DNA from 2 places in the Aerophototrophica crusticola genome. Region 1 is predicted to be linked to the other one. Evidence: riboswitches for the same ligand, from Rfam matches in the RefSeq annotation. Region 1 holds a riboswitch; the other holds the start of a gene.

What was found. Region 1 has a riboswitch for thiamine pyrophosphate ahead of thiO (glycine oxidase ThiO). Riboswitches for the same ligand answer to the same signal wherever they lie in the genome.
Region 2: it holds a riboswitch for thiamine pyrophosphate, as region 1 does, so the genes downstream of both, thiC (phosphomethylpyrimidine synthase ThiC) here and thiO (glycine oxidase ThiO) in region 1, are expected to answer to the same signal.

The regions. Positions count from the first base shown of each region.
Region 1 covers NZ_CP051775.1:3,346,791-3,356,089, reverse strand. Annotated here, with positions in the region: gene HHL28_RS16480 (MBL fold metallo-hydrolase) at 1-670, shown strand, start outside; gene HHL28_RS16475 (hypothetical protein) at 744-968, shown strand; gene HHL28_RS16470 (1-acyl-sn-glycerol-3-phosphate acyltransferase) at 1,172-1,768, shown strand; gene HHL28_RS16465 (thiamine phosphate synthase) at 1,765-2,373, opposite strand; gene thiG (thiazole synthase) at 2,374-3,147, opposite strand; gene thiS (sulfur carrier protein ThiS) at 3,312-3,506, opposite strand; gene thiO (glycine oxidase ThiO) at 3,503-4,675, opposite strand; TPP riboswitch at 4,667-4,774, opposite strand; gene HHL28_RS16445 (hypothetical protein) at 4,925-5,341, shown strand; gene HHL28_RS16440 (hypothetical protein) at 5,375-5,815, shown strand; gene HHL28_RS16435 (helix-turn-helix transcriptional regulator) at 5,812-6,030, shown strand; gene HHL28_RS16430 (superinfection immunity protein) at 6,072-6,353, shown strand; gene motA (flagellar motor stator protein MotA) at 6,484-7,344, shown strand; gene HHL28_RS16420 (orotate phosphoribosyltransferase) at 7,503-8,174, shown strand; gene polA (DNA polymerase I) at 8,317-9,299, shown strand, end outside.
Region 2 covers NZ_CP051775.1:1,618,905-1,628,203, reverse strand. Annotated here, with positions in the region: gene HHL28_RS08040 (RsmB/NOP family class I SAM-dependent RNA methyltransferase) at 1-695, shown strand, start outside; gene HHL28_RS08035 (GNAT family N-acetyltransferase) at 692-1,225, shown strand; gene HHL28_RS08030 (GNAT family N-acetyltransferase) at 1,295-1,849, shown strand; TPP riboswitch at 1,903-2,029, shown strand; gene thiC (phosphomethylpyrimidine synthase ThiC) at 2,108-3,949, shown strand; gene HHL28_RS08020 (quinone oxidoreductase family protein) at 4,257-5,279, opposite strand; gene gcvA (transcriptional regulator GcvA) at 5,440-6,363, shown strand; gene HHL28_RS08010 (PRC-barrel domain-containing protein) at 6,335-6,931, opposite strand; partial or broken gene guaA (glutamine-hydrolyzing GMP synthase) at 7,143-8,733, shown strand; gene HHL28_RS08000 (eCIS core domain-containing protein) at 8,803-9,299, opposite strand, start outside.

The DNA of each region.
Region 1 (9,299 bases):
CCCGGAGGAAACGGCCCTGCGCCAGGTGCAGCGGCTGGGGTTCTCCCCGCGCGACGTGCGCCACATCGTGCTGACCCACCTGGACTTCGACCATGCCGGCGGGGTGGAGGATTTCCCCGGGGCCATGGTCCACTTGATGGGGCGGGAGTTCCGGGCCGCCACCAAGGGCCGCGACGGCTTCATCGCCAGCCAGCGCTACAGGCCGGAGCAGTGGGATGACCGCATCCGCTGGCGCCCCTATGACGCGAACGCGGGGGAGGGCTGGTTCGGCTTCCAGGCGGTGCGCGACCTGGACGGCCTGCCGCCGGAGATCCTGATGGTGCCCCTGTACGGCCACACGGAGGGCCATGCCGGCGTCGCCATCCGCCTGCCCGACGGCTGGCTGCTGCATGCCGGCGACGCCTATTTCCACGCGGCGGAGATGGACGCCGACGGCCACCACTGCCCGCCGGGCCTGCGCGGCTACCAGACCATGATGGAGGTGGACCGCCGGTCCCGCCTGCACAACCAACGCCGCCTGCGCGGGCTGGTGGCGGAGCATGGGCGGGAGGTGGTGGTCTTCTGCGGCCACGACCCGGACGAGTTCCAGATGCTGAAGCGCCTGCGCGGCGGCACCGGTGACCGGCACGGGGCGGAGGGGGCGTTGGCCGAGCGGCGGGAGTTCGCCTGACCGAACCTTGCCCCGTGCATGCCGCATCCGATTGGGTTAACCTTCGCCGTCCGAACAGCCGGAGCGGCACCCCATGGTTGAGACCAGGCCCACCCTCCCCAGCCTCGGCGGCCCGATCCCGGAAAGCGGGGGCCGCCGCACGGGCGCCGTGACGGCCCCGTCCACCCGGCCCATCCAGAAGGGCCGGCCCGGCAACCGCTGGCCCAACCCGCTGGAGCTGGCGGCCCTGATGGTGGACGGCATCCTGCGCCTGCCCGCGCGCTATCGCCGGGGCATGTTCCTGGACGTGATCTGCTGAGGCCGGTCGGTCACCCCTTTCCCCAGCCCTGACGGGATCAGGTTGAGAGCTGTCGCTTCCCCTGATCGACACTGTTTTGAACAATGTTCAAAATCCGCCTTGACAACATGCCCGGTGTCGGGTGATGTTCGGACCACGGAATGAACATTGTTCAAAATGAGGGCGCCATGTCGGGGTGGGTACAGGAAACAGCCGGTCGGGTGATGCGCGGTATCGCTTGGCTGCTGGTGCATGCCTGCTACCGGGTGCGGCGGCGGCGGACGGGGTTGATCCCGGCGCAAGGGCCGGCCCTGCTGGTGGCAAACCATGTCAGCTTCCTGGACGCGGTCCTGGTGGCCCTGGCCAGCCCGCGCCCCGTCCGGTTCGTCATGTACTACAGGATCTTCCAGGCACCCCTGCTGTCCTGGTTCTTCAAGGCCTTGGGCGCCATCCCCATCGCCGGCGCCAAGGAGGACGCGGCCATCCATGAGGCTGCCTTCGCCCGCATCGCCGCCGCCCTGCGCGCAGGTGAGCTGGTCTGCATCTTCCCGGAGGGCCAGTTGACCAAGGACGGGCAGATGACCCCGTTCCGCCCCGGCGTGCTGCGCATCCTGCGGGAGACGCCGGTACCGGTGGTGCCGGTGGCCGTGCGCGGCGCCTGGGGCAGCATCTTCACCTATTGCCGCGACCTGCGCGCCCGCACCTGGCCGCGCCGCCTGTGGCGCCGGCTGGAGGTGGTGGTGGGCCACACCCTTCCCCCCACCGCCACGCTGGAGGAGATGCAGGCCCGCGTCCTGGGCCTGCGCGGCGCGAAGCTTTAGGGACACCAAGCGCCGAGCAACCGCCTTACCAACCCTGCCGGCTCCGCCGCCCGCATCACCCCGCCCATGACAGCCAGCCCCGCCGCCCCGGCTTCCCGGCAGGCGGCGGCGGTTGCCACCCCCACCCCGCCCAGGGCCAGCACGGGCACACCGATCGCCGCCGCTCCCCGCAGGGCGCCCGGGCCGAGGGCCGGCCCGTAGCCCGGCTTGCTGTCCGTCAGGAAGATGGGGCTGAGCGTCACATAATCCGCCCCGGCCGCCGCGGCCCGGCGCACCGCGTCCACCGTGTGGCAGGACACCCCGACCAGCGCCCCCGGCCCCAGCAGATCCCGCGCCGCCGTGACGTCACCCCCGGCGCCCAGATGCACCCCGTCACAGGCCCGCGCCGCGTCCAAGTCGCCATGCACCGTCAGCTGGGCCCCCGCCGGCCCGGTCACGGCGCGCAGCTCCGCCAGCAAAGCCAGCCGCCCGGCCGGGCAAAGGTCCTTCTCCCGCAGGCTGACCCACCGGCACCCCCCCGCCACCGCGGCGGCCACCACGTCCACCAGCGGCAGCCGCGCCTGCGTCCGGTCGGTTATCAGCAGAAGGGGCGGGGTGGGAAGCACCTAGCCCCCGATCAGCCCCAGCTCGGGGCTGCTGGCCTCGGCGCGGGTGCGTTTGGGGATGCGGCCGGCCAGGCGGGCGAGGCGGCCCCCCTCCACCCCGGTGCGCATGGCGGCGGCCATGCGCACCGGGTCGGTGCTCCTGGACACGGCGGTGTTCAGCAGCACGGCATCACAGCCCAGCTCCATGGCGAGCGCGGCGTCGCTGGCGGTGCCGATGCCGGCATCCAGCACCACGGGCACGGGGCTGCGGCTGCAGATCAGCTCGATGTTGTAGGGGTTCAGGATACCCAGGCCCGTGCCGATGGGTGCGCCCAGCGGCATCACCGCCGCACAGCCCACATCCGCCAGCCGCTGGCAGACCACGGGGTCGTCGGTGCAATAGGGCAGCACGGTGAAGCCGTCGCGCACCAGCGTGTCCGCCGCCTTCAGCAACTGCTCCACATCGGGGTACAGGGTTTCCCGGTCTCCGATCAGCTCCAGCTTGACCCAGTCGGTTCCCATGGCTTCCCGGGCGAGCTGGGCGGTCAGCACCGCGTCCTTCACGGTGGCGCAGCCGGCGGTGTTGGGCAGCAGCCAGACCTTGCCGGCCACCAGGTCCAGCAACCCTTCCCCATAGCCTGTCAGGTCCGCCCGCCGGACGGACACGGTCAGCACCTCCGCCCCCGAGGCGGCCAGGCTGTCCAGGAACACCTGCTGGTTCGGGTACCCGGCGGAGCCCAGGAACAGGCGGGAGGAAAAGCTTTTCCCGGCGATGGTGAGGAGGTCTTGGGTCATCTCGTCTGCCTGCTTCGGGTGCGTGGATGTTTTACACGGACGGCACGGACATGCCACGGACGGACACGGACCCACTTGATCCCCGCCACCATCCAACCGCCGCGGGGCGGCAACCATCCTTGGTCCGTGCCGTCCGTGTCCTCTGGAAAGACAGGTGGGTTGCCTCACCCCCCCTGGAACACCTTCACCACCTCCACCGCGTCGCCCTCGGCCACGGTGGTCTCCGTCCAGCGGGACCTGGGCACCACGGCGCCGTTCAGGGCGATGGCGAGGCCGCGGGTCTCCGGCCCGTGCCCCAGGCTTTCCAGGAAGGACAGCAGGGGTCCCGGCGGGTGGGGCTTGCCGTTGACGGTGCTCATGCCGCGGCCTCCCTCGGCGCGAAGCGGTCGGCGCCGAAGCCGGCGATGCGCGGGTCCACCTGGCCGGCCAGCACGTATCCCGCGATGGCGTCGGCGGTGATGGGCGCCAGCAGGATGCCGTTGCGGTGGTGGCCGGTGGCCAGCACCAGCCCGTCCACGCCCAGGGCCGGGCCCAGGATAGGCGCGTCGTCCCGGCTGCCCGGGCGGAAGCCGGTCCACATCTCGGTGATCGGCCGTTCCTCGATCCCTGGCAAGGTGCGCCAGGCGGCCTCCAGCAGGGCCAGCACGCCACCGGCGGTCAGGCTGGCGTCAAAGCCCTTCTCCTCCGTCGTGGCGCCCACGATCAGGGTGCCGTCGGCCCGGGGCACCAGGTAGCATTTCGGGCCCCAGACCACATGGCGCAGCAGCGGGTCCGCGGGGTCCATGGACACGGACAGCATCTGCCCCTTCACCGGCCGCACCGGGGGCAGCGATGCGGGCGGCAGCCCGGCCATCTGCCGCGACCAGGCCCCCGCCGCCAGCACCACCACGTCCGCCTGGTGCAGCCCGTCACCCAGCACCACGCCCGCGACCCGGCCGTTGGTGACCTCCACGCCCGTGACCTCCACCCCCTCATGCAGCCGCCCGCCGGCCTTGGCGAGGGCGACCACCAGGGCGCCGCAGGCCTTGCGGTTGTCCACCTGCCCGTCATTGGGGCTATAGACTGCCGCGGCCACGCGGGGGTTCAGGAAGGGCTCGCGCTCCTTCGCCTGGGCGCCGGTCAGCCATTCCAGGGGCAGGCCCAGCTTGCGCTGGAACTCGTAATTGCTGCGCAGGATGTTCAGGTCGTCCCGGGTCAGGGCGACGACCATGGTCCCCTCCCGCCGCAAACCCACCTCAAGCCCGCTTGCCGCCTCCAGCTCCGCCGCGAAGTCCGGCCACAGGCGCTGGCTTTCCAGGCAGAGGGGCAGCAGCGGCTGTTCCCCCGGCTCCGCCTCCACCCCCGCGGCCAGCATGCCAGCGGCGGCGCGGCTGGCCGCCTGCCCGGCCTTGGCCCGCTCGAACACGTCCACCGCGCAGCCGGCCGCGGCCAGCCGCCAGCCGATGGACAGGCCGACGATCCCGCCGCCAATGATGGCGACCCTTGGCCTGGAATGGGGGGGCTTGGATGGGGAATCGGAAATGGTCACTGGCTTCCTCCCTTCGCCGGCATGACCCGGATCAGGTTCGACGGGTGTGATCTCAGCCCCGACGGCCACCAAGCCGCCGGGGCACCCCGGGCTTGCCATGAGTCATGGACCCGGCGGCCGGCGAAAGCAAGGGGGTGAGCCCGCGCGGAGGGACGCAGGTCAAGGTCCCGCGTCTGTTTGTAAAGGACGCTTGATCATGACAAGGAAGCTTGTCATTCTGTCGCCAAGACATGACAGAGGGAGGTGGCGATGGACAAGGCCGACAGGGTGGACAGCGGGGCGGAGGGGCTGTCCGGCAAGGCGTATGGGCGGAAGATGGGGCTGGCGTCCATGGCCTATGCCCTGGTCACCCTGCCTGTTCTTGCCTCCATCGACCGGGGATGGGTAGCCGGACCGGCCCTGGTGCCCGTCGTCCTGCTACCTATGCTTCCGGCCCTCGCAATGGCTTGGCTGGTCTGGCAGCAGTTCCGGCGGATGGATGAACTTCAGCGCCGCATCCAGGGGGAGGCCATCATGCTGGCCTTTGTCGGCACAGCCTTGCTGAGCCTCACCTATGGCTTCCTGGAAAGCGCCGGGCTTCCCCGGCTGCCCATGGTCACGGTCTGGGCGGTAATGGGCACCCTGTGGCTGGTCGCCACCCGCCTGGTGGCCCGGTCCTATCGCTGAGCCGGCTTCCGAAGCGCCAACCAGAAGGAGGGGATGATGGTGGAGATCACCCATGGCGGCCTGTGGGTCCGCTGGTCCAGCCTGACCCGGGCCGACAAGCGCGACCTGCTGTTCGGCCTTGCCTACATGTTCGTGGCCGGCGCCATCGCCGGCTTCCTGGCCGCCCTGTTCGAGGACCGGCCGGCGCTGGCCGAGGATGACCTGACCCGCGCGCTGGCCATGCTGCCCACCCTGCCCTTCGTCGCCGCCCTGCTGCACTGGTTCCGCTTCTGCGGCCGCCAGGACGAGCTGTTCAAGGTCATGGACGGCATCGCCCTGCGCATCGCCGTGCTGTTCTGCGCCGGGGCGGCGTGCAGCTTCGTGCTGCTGCAGGAGGTGGCGGGCCGGCCACCGGTGCCCGCCCTGTACCTGGTCCTGCTGTTCGGGGTCGGCTACACGGTCGGCTGGATGCTCGCCTACCGGAAGTACAGATGATGGAGAACCGCCTGCACATCCTGCGCGCGGAGCGCCGCTGGTCCCAGGCGGAGCTGGCGGAGCGGCTGGGCGTCAGCCGACAGACCGTCAACTCCATCGAGACCGGCAAGTACGACCCGTCCCTGCCCCTGGCCCTGAAGATCGGCCGCTTGTTCGGCCAGCCGGTGGAGCAGATCTTCATCGCCAACGACGACACGCCCTGCGCCCAGGGGTGAACCCGGCGCCTGCGGGAAACCCAATATTCGGGAGGATACGGATGGAAGAACTTTCCCAAGCCTGGGACATGCTGGTCCAGGCCGGCCCCGCGGCGGTGGCCTTCGGCATCGGCTTCGCCCTGGTCATCGTCTTCCTGCCCACCGCCATCGCGGCGGTGCGGCGGCACCGGCATCTGAAGGTGCTGGCCGGGCTGAACCTGGCCGTGGGGTCGTGGAGTTCGGCCGGCTGGGTGGCATTGCTGGTCTGGGCCTGCGTGGACCGCCTGCCCGATTGGTTCAGCCGCAAGCACAAGGTTGCCGTGGACGACAAGGCGGCGGGATGACGGGCCTGCGACACCGGGGCAAGTGACAACCGCCGGCCCAGGGGCCCACCGAACGGGGTATGGTTTGACAAATCCGGCGTTTGCGCTGACGTTCTAGCGGGGTAGTGGTTTCGGAATCCGGGGTGGGCGCATGTTCGCCATCATTGGCCTTGCCGGCGTTTTCTTCTGCGTGTTCGGCGGGTACATCATCTTCGGCGGCAAGATCGGCATCATCATCGAGGCCCTGCCGAAGGAGGTGATGATCATCGGCGGGTCGGCGGCCTGTACCTTCCTGATCGCCAACTCCACCCACGTGATCAAGCAGTCGCTGGGCGACATCAAGAGGATCTTCGGCGGCGCCCGGTTCCACAAGAAGGAGTACATGGAGCTTTTGGCGCTCCTGTACCAGATCCTCAAGACCATGAAGACCAAGGGCGTCCTCGCCATCGAGCAGCACATCGAGAAGCCGATGGAGAGCAACATCTTCAACGCCTACCCGACCATCATGAAGGACCCCTTCACGGTCAAGTTCATCGCCGATTACCTGCGCATGTTCTCTATCGGCGTGGACAACCCCCATGAGCTGGAAGCCCTCATGGAGCAGGAGATCGAGAAGGTGAAGCATGAGGGGCTGCACAGCTCCCACGCCATCCAGGCGGTGGCGGACGCCATGCCGGCGCTGGGCATCGTCGCGGCGGTGCTGGGCGTGATCAAGACCATGGCCAGCATCACCGAGCCGCCGGAGGTGCTGGGCAAGCTGATCGGCGGCGCCCTGGTGGGCACCTTCCTGGGCATCTTCCTGTCCTACGGCCTGTGCGCGCCCATCGCCTCGCGCCTGAAGGGCATCGTGGAGGAGGAAAACCAGTTCTACCACGTGATCCGCGCCGCCATCACCGCCCACCTGGGCGGCTATGCCCCGCAGGTCAGCATCGAGGCGGCACGCAAGAAAGTACCCAGCGAGTACATGCCCGACTTCAACGAGCTGGAAGAGGCGCTGTCGCAGATCAGCTGACGGCGGCCCGCGGGTTGGTTCCGCGGGCGCGGCTTTTACGCCCCTTGCCCCGTGGGGGTATGCCCAATGCCCCCGGGGCCCTTGACCTCTCTCATCGCCGCCCCTGACAGGGGTTGCTAGGCTTTCCCCTTAAGAAGGCAGAAGGGGGAGGCCACGCCATGATCCCGACCCAGGCGGACATCGAGAACCGCAAGAACGCCGTAGACACCGCCACCATGCTGCTGGACAGCGGCTGCGTCTGCTTCGACGACGCCAACCCGTTCCGGGTGGGCCAGGGCCTGTCCAGCCCACTGCATGTGGACATCCGGCCCCTGCTGGGCTTCCCGGACCGGCGCAACCGCCTGCTGGACCACGCGCTGGAGATGGTGGAGCGGGAGGTGGAGGGGCGGCTGGACGCCATATCCTGCTGCACGGACGGGCCGGGCGTGCCCGTGGCCGCCATGCTGGCCGACCGGCTGGGCCTGCCCCTGGTCTTCGTCCGCCGCCCGGCGGGGGAGGCAGACCCGCGCAAGCACAAGGTGGAAGGGCGGGTGAAGCAGGGCTGGCGGATGCTGCTGGTGGAGCAGCTCGCCACCGACGGGCACCGCAAGGCCGGGCTGGTCCAACCCCTGCGCGACGCGGGCGCCAACGTCACCGACCTGATGGTGGTGTTCCAGTACGGGGTGTTCGACGCCATCCATGAGCACCTGTCGCCCCTGGGGGTGCGGCTGCACGCCCTGTCCACCTGGTGGGACCTGCTGGAGGCGGCGGAGGACCGGGACGCCCTGCCCCAGGAGGCCCTGTCCAGCATCCGCCGCTTCCTGTCCGACCCGACGCACTGGAAGGCGTGAGGGGCGGGGCGCGGAGGCGCCACTTTCGAATTCGAAAGCCGTGCCAAGACGACCGGGCGGGAGCTGCCAAACCCTCGACACCCGCCCGCCGCTGGGCCATGTTCAGCCCCGACCCGACGCCCGGAACGCGGACTGAACGCCGATGCCCACCGACACCACCACTGCGACCGAGACCGCCGCGCCCAAGGGCACCCCCGCCGCGGACGGCAACCCGCTGTACCTGGTGGACGGGTCGGGCTTCATCTTCCGCGCCTACCACGCCCTGCCGCCCCTGTCCCGGCCCGACGGCACGCCGGTCAACGCGGTGCTGGGCTTTTCCAACATGCTGCTGAAGCTGCTGGCCGACCTGAAGGCCCAGGCCGTGGCCGTGGTGTTCGACAGCAAGCGGGAGAATTTCCGCAGCGAGATCTATGCCGACTACAAGGCCCACCGGCCCGAGCCGCCGGAGGACCTCCGCCCCCAGTTCGCCCTGATCCGGGAGGCGGTGGATGCCTTCAACCTGCCCTGCCTGGAGCTTGAGGGGTATGAGGCGGACGACCTGATCGCCACCTATGCCCGCCAGGCCCGGGCGCTGGGCCGGCCGGTGACCATCGTCAGCAGCGACAAGGACCTGATGCAGCTGGTGGGGGACGGTATCCGCATGCTGGACCCCATGAAGAACAAGTATATCGGGCCCGACGAGGTGTTCGAGAAGTTCGGCGTCACGCCCGACAAGGTGGTGGACGTGCAGGCCCTGGCCGGCGACAGCGTGGACAACGTGCCCGGCGTGCCCGGCATCGGCGTGAAGACCGCGGCCCAGCTCATCACCGAATACGGCTCGCTGGAGGCCCTGCTGGAACGGGCGGGGGAAATCAAGCAGGCCGGCCGGCGGGAGAAGCTGCAGACCAACGCGGAGCTTGCCCGCATCTCCAAGAAGCTGGTTCAGCTGGAGGAGAACGCCCCGGTGCCCACGCCGGTGGAGGAGCTGGTGGTGCGGGAGCCGGACCACCGCAAGCTGGTGGAGTGGCTGAAACTCCAGGGCTTCCGCTCCATCGTCCACAAGGTGGAGGCGGAGCTGGCCAAGGACGGCGCCCTGGCCGACGGCGCCGCCCCGACCCCCGCGGGCGCCCCCGCCCCGGACCGGAC
Region 2 (9,299 bases), 1.7 Mb from region 1:
ACGAGGGCTCGCAACTGGTCGCCTTCCTGACGGACGCGCAGCCGGGCATGCAGGTGGTGGATTTCTGCGCCGGGGCCGGCGGCAAGACCCTGGCCATCGCCGCCATGATGGAGAACCGCGGCCGGGTGGTGGCGGCCGACGTGCTGGCCGGCCGCCTGACCCGGGCGAAGGAGCGGTTCCGCCGCGCGGGCCTGCACAACATCGAGACGCGCCCCCTGGCGAACGAGCGGGACCCCTGGGTGAAGCGGCACAAGCTGCGCTTCGACCGGGTGGTGGTGGATGCGCCCTGCACCGGCACGGGCACCTGGCGCCGCAACCCGGACAGCCGCTGGCGGCCCTTAGGCCCGGGGCTGTCGGAGCTGGAGGGGCTGCAGGCCAGCATCCTGGAGAGTGCCGCCCGGTTGGTGCGGCCGGGCGGTCGGCTGGTCTATGCCACCTGCTCCCTGCTGCCGGAGGAGAATGAGCGGCAGGTGGAAGGGTTCCTGGCCAGGCACCCGGACTTCACCCTGCTGCCGGTGCCGGAGGCCTGGCCCGCCAACTGGGGCGCGCCGCCGGTCAAGGACGTGATGCTGCGGCTGACCCCGCTGCGCCACGACACGGACGGGTTCTTCGCCGCCGTGATGGTGCGCAAGGATGACGGGTCCGCGCCCGTGGCCGAGGGCGAGGGGGAGGCGGAGGAGGCCGGGGAAGCATGACCCCGCGCCTGCGCCCCGCGGTCGCCGACGACATCGACGCCCTGGCCGCCCTGAACATGGCGGTTTGGAAGGCGGCCTATCCCGGGATCGTGCCGCAGGGTTTCCTGGACCGGCTGGACATCGGGCGGTTCCTGGCCGACTGGGCCTTCATGTTGGCCGAGCCGGGCGTGCTGGCCCTGGTGGCGGTGGATGAGGGCGGCGCCGTGCGCGGCTTCATCGCCTGCGGGCCGCCCAAGCCCGAGGTGCCGGGATATGCGTGGGAAGTCTACCGCATCTATGTGGACCCGGCCGCCCAGCGGTTGGGGCTGGGCCGTGCCCTGATGGGGGCCGCTGGGCGCGCCATGCGGGACCGGGGCGGGCAGGGCGCGATCCTTTGGGTCTTCGAGGCGAACCAAGCGGCCCGGCGCTTCTATGGGAGGCTGGGCGGGCGGGAGGTCAGGAAGCAGACCTTCCACATCTTCGACGGGATGGAGATGGTTGAGGTGGCGTATGGCTGGCCCGATTTGCGGGTGCTTGCCGCGCTCGACTGACTCGCCACGCTTTCGCGGATGCGGCAGGATGGGTCCTTAGTCGCTACGGAACCCGGGGGAGGCCCGCCCATGGCCGCCAGCCACATCCGTCCCGCCCTGCCCGTGGACGCGGCCGCCATCGCCCGCGTGCATGTGGAGACGTGGCGCACCACCTATCCCGGCATCCTGCCCGACCGCTACTTGGTGAACCTGTCACCCGCCGCCTATGCCCGCCGCTGGTCCGTGCTGCTGGGGCAGGAGCGGCGGGGGCGGCGGACCTTTGTCGGGGTGGACGGGCGGGGCGACGTGGTGGCCTTCGCCTCCTGCGGGCCGCAGCGCACGGCCTTGTCCGGCTATGGCGGGGAGTTCTATGCGATCTATGTGGCGGGGGAGGCGCAGGGCCAGGGCTGGGGTCGCCGCCTGCTGGGCGCCATGGCGCAGGACCTGCTGGACGTGGGCGTGCCGGCGGCCGTGGTCTGGGTGCTGCGGGACAACCCCTCCCGCTGGTTCTATGAGCGGCTGGGCGGGCAGAGGCTGGCGGAGCAGCCCATCAGCTTCGCCGGCGCGCGCCTGACGGAGACCGCCTATGGCTGGACCGACCTGATCCCGCTGTCCCGCCTGGCGGCCGATCCGCCGGTGGGGTGAGGGGGAAATCACCGTTCCCGGTTGACTCCACCGTTCATCCCCCACACCATCCGCCCAGCACCAAGGGGAGCCCCGGCAAGGGGCTGAGATACCGCTACGCTGCCGGCCAAGGCAGCACCGCGGGAACCCTATGAACCTGATCCGGGTCGTACCGGCGTAGGGATGGGATGACGGGGCAATGGGTCCGACAGGGCTGCCGCCCCTTCCGCCGCTCCAGCGCACCTTCCCGGATCTCCTGACCGTTTCTGGGAGGTCCCGATGCCTGATGCCCTGCTGAACCCCGATTTCCAGGTGACCACGGGCCCGCTGCCCGCGTCGCGCAAGGTCCATGTGCCGGGGACCCTGTTCCCCGACCTGCGCGTGGCCATGCGGGAGATCGACCTGACGGGCGACGAGCCGTCGGTGCGGGTCTATGACACCTCCGGTCCCTACAGCGACCCCGGCATCCGCACGGACATCCGGCTGGGCCTGCCCGCCTTGCGCCAGGCCTGGATCGAGGGGCGCGGCGACGTGGAGTACTACCAGGGCCGGGAGATCCGGCCGGAGGACAACGGGCTGAAGGCCGGGCAGGAAAGCCCCGTGCCCCTGTTCGACCGGGCCACGCGCCGGCCGCTGCGGGCCAAGCCGGGCCGCAATGTCAGCCAGATGCATTACGCCAAAGCCGGGATCATCACGCCGGAGATGGAATACATCGCCATCCGTGAGAATTTGGGCCGCGAGCGGCTGCGGGAGGCGGCGCGGCGGTCGGGCGAATCCTTCGGTGCCGCCATCCCGGACTATGTGACGCCGGAGTTCGTGCGCGACGAGGTGGCCCGCGGCCGGGCCATCATCCCCAGCAACATCAACCACCCGGAGACCGAGCCGATGATCATCGGCCGGAACTTCCTGGTGAAGATCAACGCCAACATCGGCAACTCCGCCGTCACCTCCAGCGTGGGGGAGGAGGTGGACAAGCTGGTCTGGGCCATCCGCTGGGGTGCGGACACGGTCATGGACCTGTCGACGGGGCGCAACATCCACACCATCCGCGAATGGATCCTGCGCAACGCGCCTGTGCCCATCGGTACCGTGCCCATCTATCAGGCGCTGGAGAAGGTGGGCGGCAAGGCGGAGGAGCTGACCTGGGAGCTGTTCCGCGACACGCTGGTGGAGCAGGCGGAGCAGGGGGTGGACTATTTCACCATCCATGCCGGCGTGCGGCTGGCCTACATCCCCCTGACGGCCAAGCGGGTCACCGGCATCGTCAGCCGCGGCGGCAGCATCATGGCCAAGTGGTGCCTGGCCCACCACAAGGAGAACTTCCTCTACACCCACTTCGAGGAGATCTGCGAGATCATGAAGGCCTATGACGTGGCCTTCTCCCTGGGCGACGGCCTGCGCCCCGGGTCCATCGCGGACGCCAACGACGCCGCCCAGTTCGGGGAGCTGGAGACCCTGGGCGAGCTGACCAAGATCGCCTGGAAGCACGACGTGCAGACCATGATCGAGGGGCCGGGCCACGTGCCCATGCACCTGATCAAGGAGAACATGGACAAGCAGCTGCGCGAGTGCGGGGAGGCGCCGTTCTATACCCTGGGGCCGCTGACCACGGACATCGCGCCTGGCTATGACCACATCACCAGCGGCATCGGCGCCGCCATGATCGGCTGGTTCGGCACCGCCATGCTCTGCTACGTCACGCCGAAGGAGCACCTTGGCCTGCCGGACCGGGACGACGTGAAGGTGGGTGTCGTCACCTACAAGATCGCCGCGCATGCCGCCGACCTGGCCAAGGGCCACCCGGCGGCGCAGGAGCGGGACAACGCCCTGTCCAAGGCGCGGTTCGAGTTCCGCTGGCGCGACCAGTTCAACCTGTCCCTGGACCCGGAGACGGCGGAGCAATACCACGACCAGACCCTGCCGGCGGAGGGCGCCAAGCTGGCCCATTTCTGCAGCATGTGCGGGCCGAAGTTCTGCTCCATGAAGATCACCCAGGAGGTCCGCGACTATGCCGCCGCGCAAGAGGCGGAGAAGGGCATGGCGGAGATGTCCGAGGCGTTCCGGCACACCGGCGGGCAGATCTATCTGTCCGACAAGCCGGTGCCGGAGGATCATCACTGAGGGGAAGTGGCTGGCGGCGGGTGGTGAGCCCCGCCGCTTGTGCACGACCCTGGAATCGCGGTTTGTCTCGCCGCTGTTCACGAGAACTGGGTCTTCGGTAAGGGAGTAGGGTGCCATGTCGTTCCCTCTCCTAGGGGGAGAGGGACAGGGAGAGGGGAGGCCAGACCAGGACAGCAGGACCCTTGCCGCAGCGCTTCCTTAGCCGGAGAGGGCCTAACCCCTCTCCCTGTCCCTCCCCCTCTGGGGGAGGGGACGCTGGGGCGCTGTTCTTACCTATTCTCTACCGTGTCCAATCCGGGCAGCCTGTTTACCCCCACGGCAGCAGCACGATCGTCCCCAACGCCTCCCCGGCAGCCAGTCGGGCATGGGCTGCCGCGGCTTCGGAAAGCGGGTAGGTGCGGTCCAGGGTGGGGCGGAGGTGGCCGGCCGTTACCTGGGCCAGGCCCCATTCCAGGTCGGCGCGGTCGCCCATCAGGGTGCCGCGGATCTGTTTCTGGCCGAAAAAGAAGGGACGGAGGGGGAAGCAGGCTTCCGTGCCCATGACGAAGCCCATGGAGACCAGCCGGCCCAGGGGCGCCAGGACGTCCAGGCTGTTGGTCAGGACTTCCCCGCCCAGGTTGTCGATCACCACGTCCACCCCGCGCCCGCCGGTCCAATCCAGGATGGCGGCGCCGAAGCCGTCCAGCGGCACCACCAGGTCGGCGCCCAGGTCGCGGACGAAGCCGGCCTTGTCCGGCGTGCGCACGGTGGCGGCCACGCGGGCGCCCAGGGCTTTGGCGACCTGGACGTTCATGCTGCCGGTGCCGGAGGCGCCGGCATGGACCAGGACCGCGTCGCCGGGCTTGACCTCTCCCACCACCTTCACGGCGCGGACGCCGGTTGCCACCACCATGGGCAGGGTCGCCACCTGTTCCGGCGGCAGGCCGGTGTCGTCGCGCAGCAGCCAGCGGGCCGGGATGGTCATGTATTGGGCGTAGGTGCCCGTCGGCCCGGCGCCGCGGATGGCATAGCTGGGGGCGCCGGTCATGGGCTGGAACGCGGCTTCCGCCGGGTCGGTGGGGTAGCCGGGCATCGGGATCACCCTGTCACCGCTTCTGAAGCCGGTGACACCGGGCCCGAGGGCCTCCACCACGCCGGCCGCGTCGGACCCCAGCACATGCGGCAGGGGCAGGGTGGACCGGACGCCGCTGCGTAGATAGTGGTCCAGCCGGTTCATGCCGGCGGCCAGGATTTTCACCAGCACCTCACCCGGGCCCGGTTCCGGGGTGGGCAGGTCGCCATGGGTCAGCACCTCGGGCGCGCCGAACGCGCGCAGGATCGCGGCCTTCATCACTCTCTCCATGTTCCAGGGATCGGGCACAGTGGCGTGCCGGATAGCCTGACTATCCTGGCGCGCTGGCCGGAAGCTTCGGACAGGGGCATCCTGGCCGTTTACAGGCGCGCCCTCGAACGAGAAGATGTGCGCCCACGGAAAAGGAAAGCTATCCCGGATGCCGGACCAACCCCTGGCCTACCTGAACGCCCTGCGCGCCTTCGAGGCGGCGGCACGGCACCTGTCCTACGCCCCTGCCGCGGCGGAGTTGGGGGTGACGCCGGCGGCGGTGGGGCAGCAGGTGCGGGCCCTGGAGGCTTGGCTGGGCGTCAGCCTGTTCCGCCGCAGCCCGGGGCCGCCGGTGCGGCTGGCCTTGACGGAGGAGGCGCAGGCGGCCTTGCCCGACCTGCGGGAGGGGTTCGACCGGCTGGCGCAGGGCCTGCGCCGGCTGCGGGAGGCGAAGGCGGGCGGGATCGTCACGGTCACATCCTCACCCGCCTTCGCGGCCAAGTGGCTGCTGGCCCGCATCGACCGGTTCCGGGCGGCGCACCCGCAGTTGGACGTGCGTCTGGACGCCACCGACCGGCTGGTGGACTTCGCCATGTCCGATGCGGATGTCGGCATCCGATATGGCGGCGGAAGCTGGCCGGGGGTGGAAGCAACGCTGCTGATGCGGGAGGAGGTGTTCCCGGTTTGCAGCCCGCGGCTGCTGGCCGGGCCGCACCCGCTGGAAAGGCCAGGGGACCTGCGCCACCACACCCTGGTCCATGACGCGGCGATCCGCTTCGACGCGGATTTCCCCACATGGCAGAGCTGGCTGGCGGCTGTGGGCGTGCAAGGGGTCGATGCCGGCCGGGGCATCACCATCAACTCATCCATCGCCGTGGTGCAGGCGGTCCTGGAGGGGCAGGGCGTGGCGCTGGCCCGTAGCGTGGTGGTTGCCGATGATCTGCGCGCCGGCCGGCTGGTCCGCCTGTTCCCGGACGTCAGCACCCCATTGCGCTGGGGCTACCATCTGGTGCATCGGCCAGGGGCCGCCACCCCGGGCAAGGTGGCGGCCTTCAAGGGCTGGATCATCGCCGAGGCGAAGGGGGAAGGTTAACGGCCGGAATTGCCTTCCACCGGCTTCGGCCTGTTCTGGCTGCCGGCGGGCGCGGGGGACGCCGGGGCGGTGGGGATGGGTTCCCCACGCCGACCATGCCTTCACCCTCGTCGTTGTAGGCCCACTCCTTCAGGTTGGCGAGGTCCTCTGGCGGCATGTTCAGCACCACGGCGTTGGCCGAGGGCTGGATGATGACGCGTTGGAAGGGGACCTCCACCGTGCGGTCCTTCAGCCGCTCCAGCCCGTCGATCTCCCCCACCTTGACGATCAGGCTGTCCACGGCGCCGGTACGGTTGTCGGTGATGACGTCCACCACCTCCCCCAGCTCCTTGCCGTCGCGGCCCTCCGCGTCGCGGCCGATCAAGGCGTGGGCCGTGGCCTGGCCCATGCGGCCGGCCGTGGCGCCCTTGCCCTTTTGCGCCTCGATGGGGTTCTGGCCCGCCACCGGGTTGTCGGCGGGCGGCGGCGGGGCGGGGCGGTTGCCTGACGGGGCGGGGGTCTGGGCCAGGGCGGCGGCGCTGATCACGATGGCGACGGCCGCGGCGGCCAGGGGAAGACGGCGATTCATGCAGGATGCTCCTTGCGGGTCCATTCGCCGTGGGAACGGCGGGAAGGGTCGGTCGTTCCGCGGGCGGCCGCTTTGTTGCCGCCCCGCCAGGGGCGCGCCCCGGCTGCCGCACCCCCGACCCGCGCCGGGCAGGGGGCGGCTTTTCTTGAAGGGGCTTGGGTCCTGGGCTAGGGTGCGGCGCACTTTCCGACCCGACCAGGAACAGTGCGCCATGGCTGCCACCGCCGCTCCCGCCCCCGCATCCGCCGCGAACCACCCGAACCGGGTGCTGATCCTGGATTTCGGGTCGCAGGTCACCCAGCTCATCGCCCGCCGGGTGCGTGAGGCGGGGATCTACTGCGAGATCCATCCCTTCAGCGCCAATGAGGAACGTATCCGCGCCTTCGGGCCGCGGGCCATCATCCTGTCCGGCGGCCCGGCCAGCGTGACCGAACCGGGCTCCCCCGTGCGGACGGATGCGTGTTCACCCTGGGCGTGCCGGTGTTGGGCATCTGCTACGGCCAGCAGACCATGTGCGAGCAGCTGGGCGGCAAGGTGGAGCCGGGGGAGACGCGGGAGTTCGGCCGCGCCTATGTGGACGTGAAGGAGCCCTGCGCCCTGTTCGAGGGAGTGTGGCAGGTGGGCGCCCGGGAACAGGTCTGGATGTCCCATGGCGACCGGGTGACGAAGCTGCCCGAGGGCTTCCGCATCGTGGCGCAGAGCGAGGGCGCGCCCTATGCCATCATCGCCGACGATGTGCGCCGCTTCTATGCCGTGCAGTTTCACCCGGAGGTGGTCCACACCCCCCATGGCGACGCGCTGATCCGCAACTTCCTGTTCGGCGTGGCCGGGCTGACCGGCGACTGGTCCATGGCCGCCTTCCGGCAGGAGGCCATCGCGCGCATCCGCGCCCAGGTGGGCGAGGAGGGCAAGGTGATCTGCGGCCTGTCCGGCGGGGTGGACAGCTCCGTCGCCGCCGTGCTGATCCATGAGGCCATCGGCGACCGGCTGACCTGCATCTTCGTGGATACCGGCCTGATGCGGTCGGGGGAGGCGGAGCAGGTGGTGACCCTGTTCAGGGACCACTACAACATCCCCCTGGTTCACGTTGATGCCGCTGACCTTTTCCTGGGTGAGCTGGAGGGCGTCAGCGACCCGGAGGTGAAGCGCAAGACCATCGGCCGCCTGTTCATCGAGGTGTTCGACCGGGAGGCGGCGAAAGTGGGCGGGGCCGGGTTCCTGGCCCAGGGCACGCTGTACCCGGACGTGATCGAGAGCGTCTCCTTCACCGGTGGGCCCAGCGTGACCATCAAGTCCCACCACAATGTGGGCGGCCTGCCGGAGCGCATGAAGCTGAAGCTGGTGGAGCCCCTGCGCGAGCTGTTCAAGGACGAGGTGCGGGCGCTGGGCCGGGAGCTGGGCCTGCCCCACAGCTTCGTCGGCCGCCACCCGTTCCCCGGGCCGGGCCTGGCCATCCGCATCCCCGGCGAGATCACGCGGGAGAAGCTGGAGATCCTGCGCAAGGCGGACAGCATCTATCTGGAGGAAATCCGCAACGCCGGCCTGTACGACGCCATCTGGCAGGCCTTCGCCGTGCTGCTGCCGGTGCGGACCGTGGGCGTGATGGGCGACGGGCGGACCTATGACTATGCCTGCGCCCTGCGTGCGGTGACGAGCGTGGACGGGATGACCGCCGACTATTACCCGTTCGACCACGGCTTCCTGGGCCGCGTCGCCACGCGGATCATCAATGAGGTGCGCGGCATCAACCGCGTCACCTATGACATCACCAGCAAGCCCCCGGCACCATCGAGTGGGAGTGAGGGAGGCCGCCTTCCCTGGCAGGATCGGCAGGCGGGTGACCGAACCTGCCGGCCTGCCGGACGGAGCGCTCAGGCCCGTGCCACCAGGGCCGCGAGGTCATTGACCAATTGCCTGGCGGCAGCGATGGAGAAGCTGTTCCCCGTCGACCTGAGCCGGAACTGGCGCAACTCGACCACGACCAAGCCGTTGTCCAGGCCCAGGCTGCCCATGGACTTGTCGGTGTTCATCGCCACCGGGCCGCCCTCATACTGGACGCTTCCTGGTGCCGTCATCCAATCTGACTGGACGACCCGTGGCTGCGGTTCTGGGATCGTCACATCCGTTGGGTTCTGGATGCTGTCAAGCCATCCCCCCACGTTGAAGCTGACGCCAGGCCGTCCAGGCAAGAGGGTGGTGTCGACGGTGAAACCCAGGTGCTGGACGACAGCCGTCGCGGCATCGGGAAAGGCGTTTTTCGCTTCCTGGCCCAGCGCCGCGTACATGCTGTGGAAGGAGGAGCGCGCCATGACCGGGAAGCGCTTCTTCTCATACCCCTGGTTCTCTGTGCTTCCGAAGGTCGCGTACT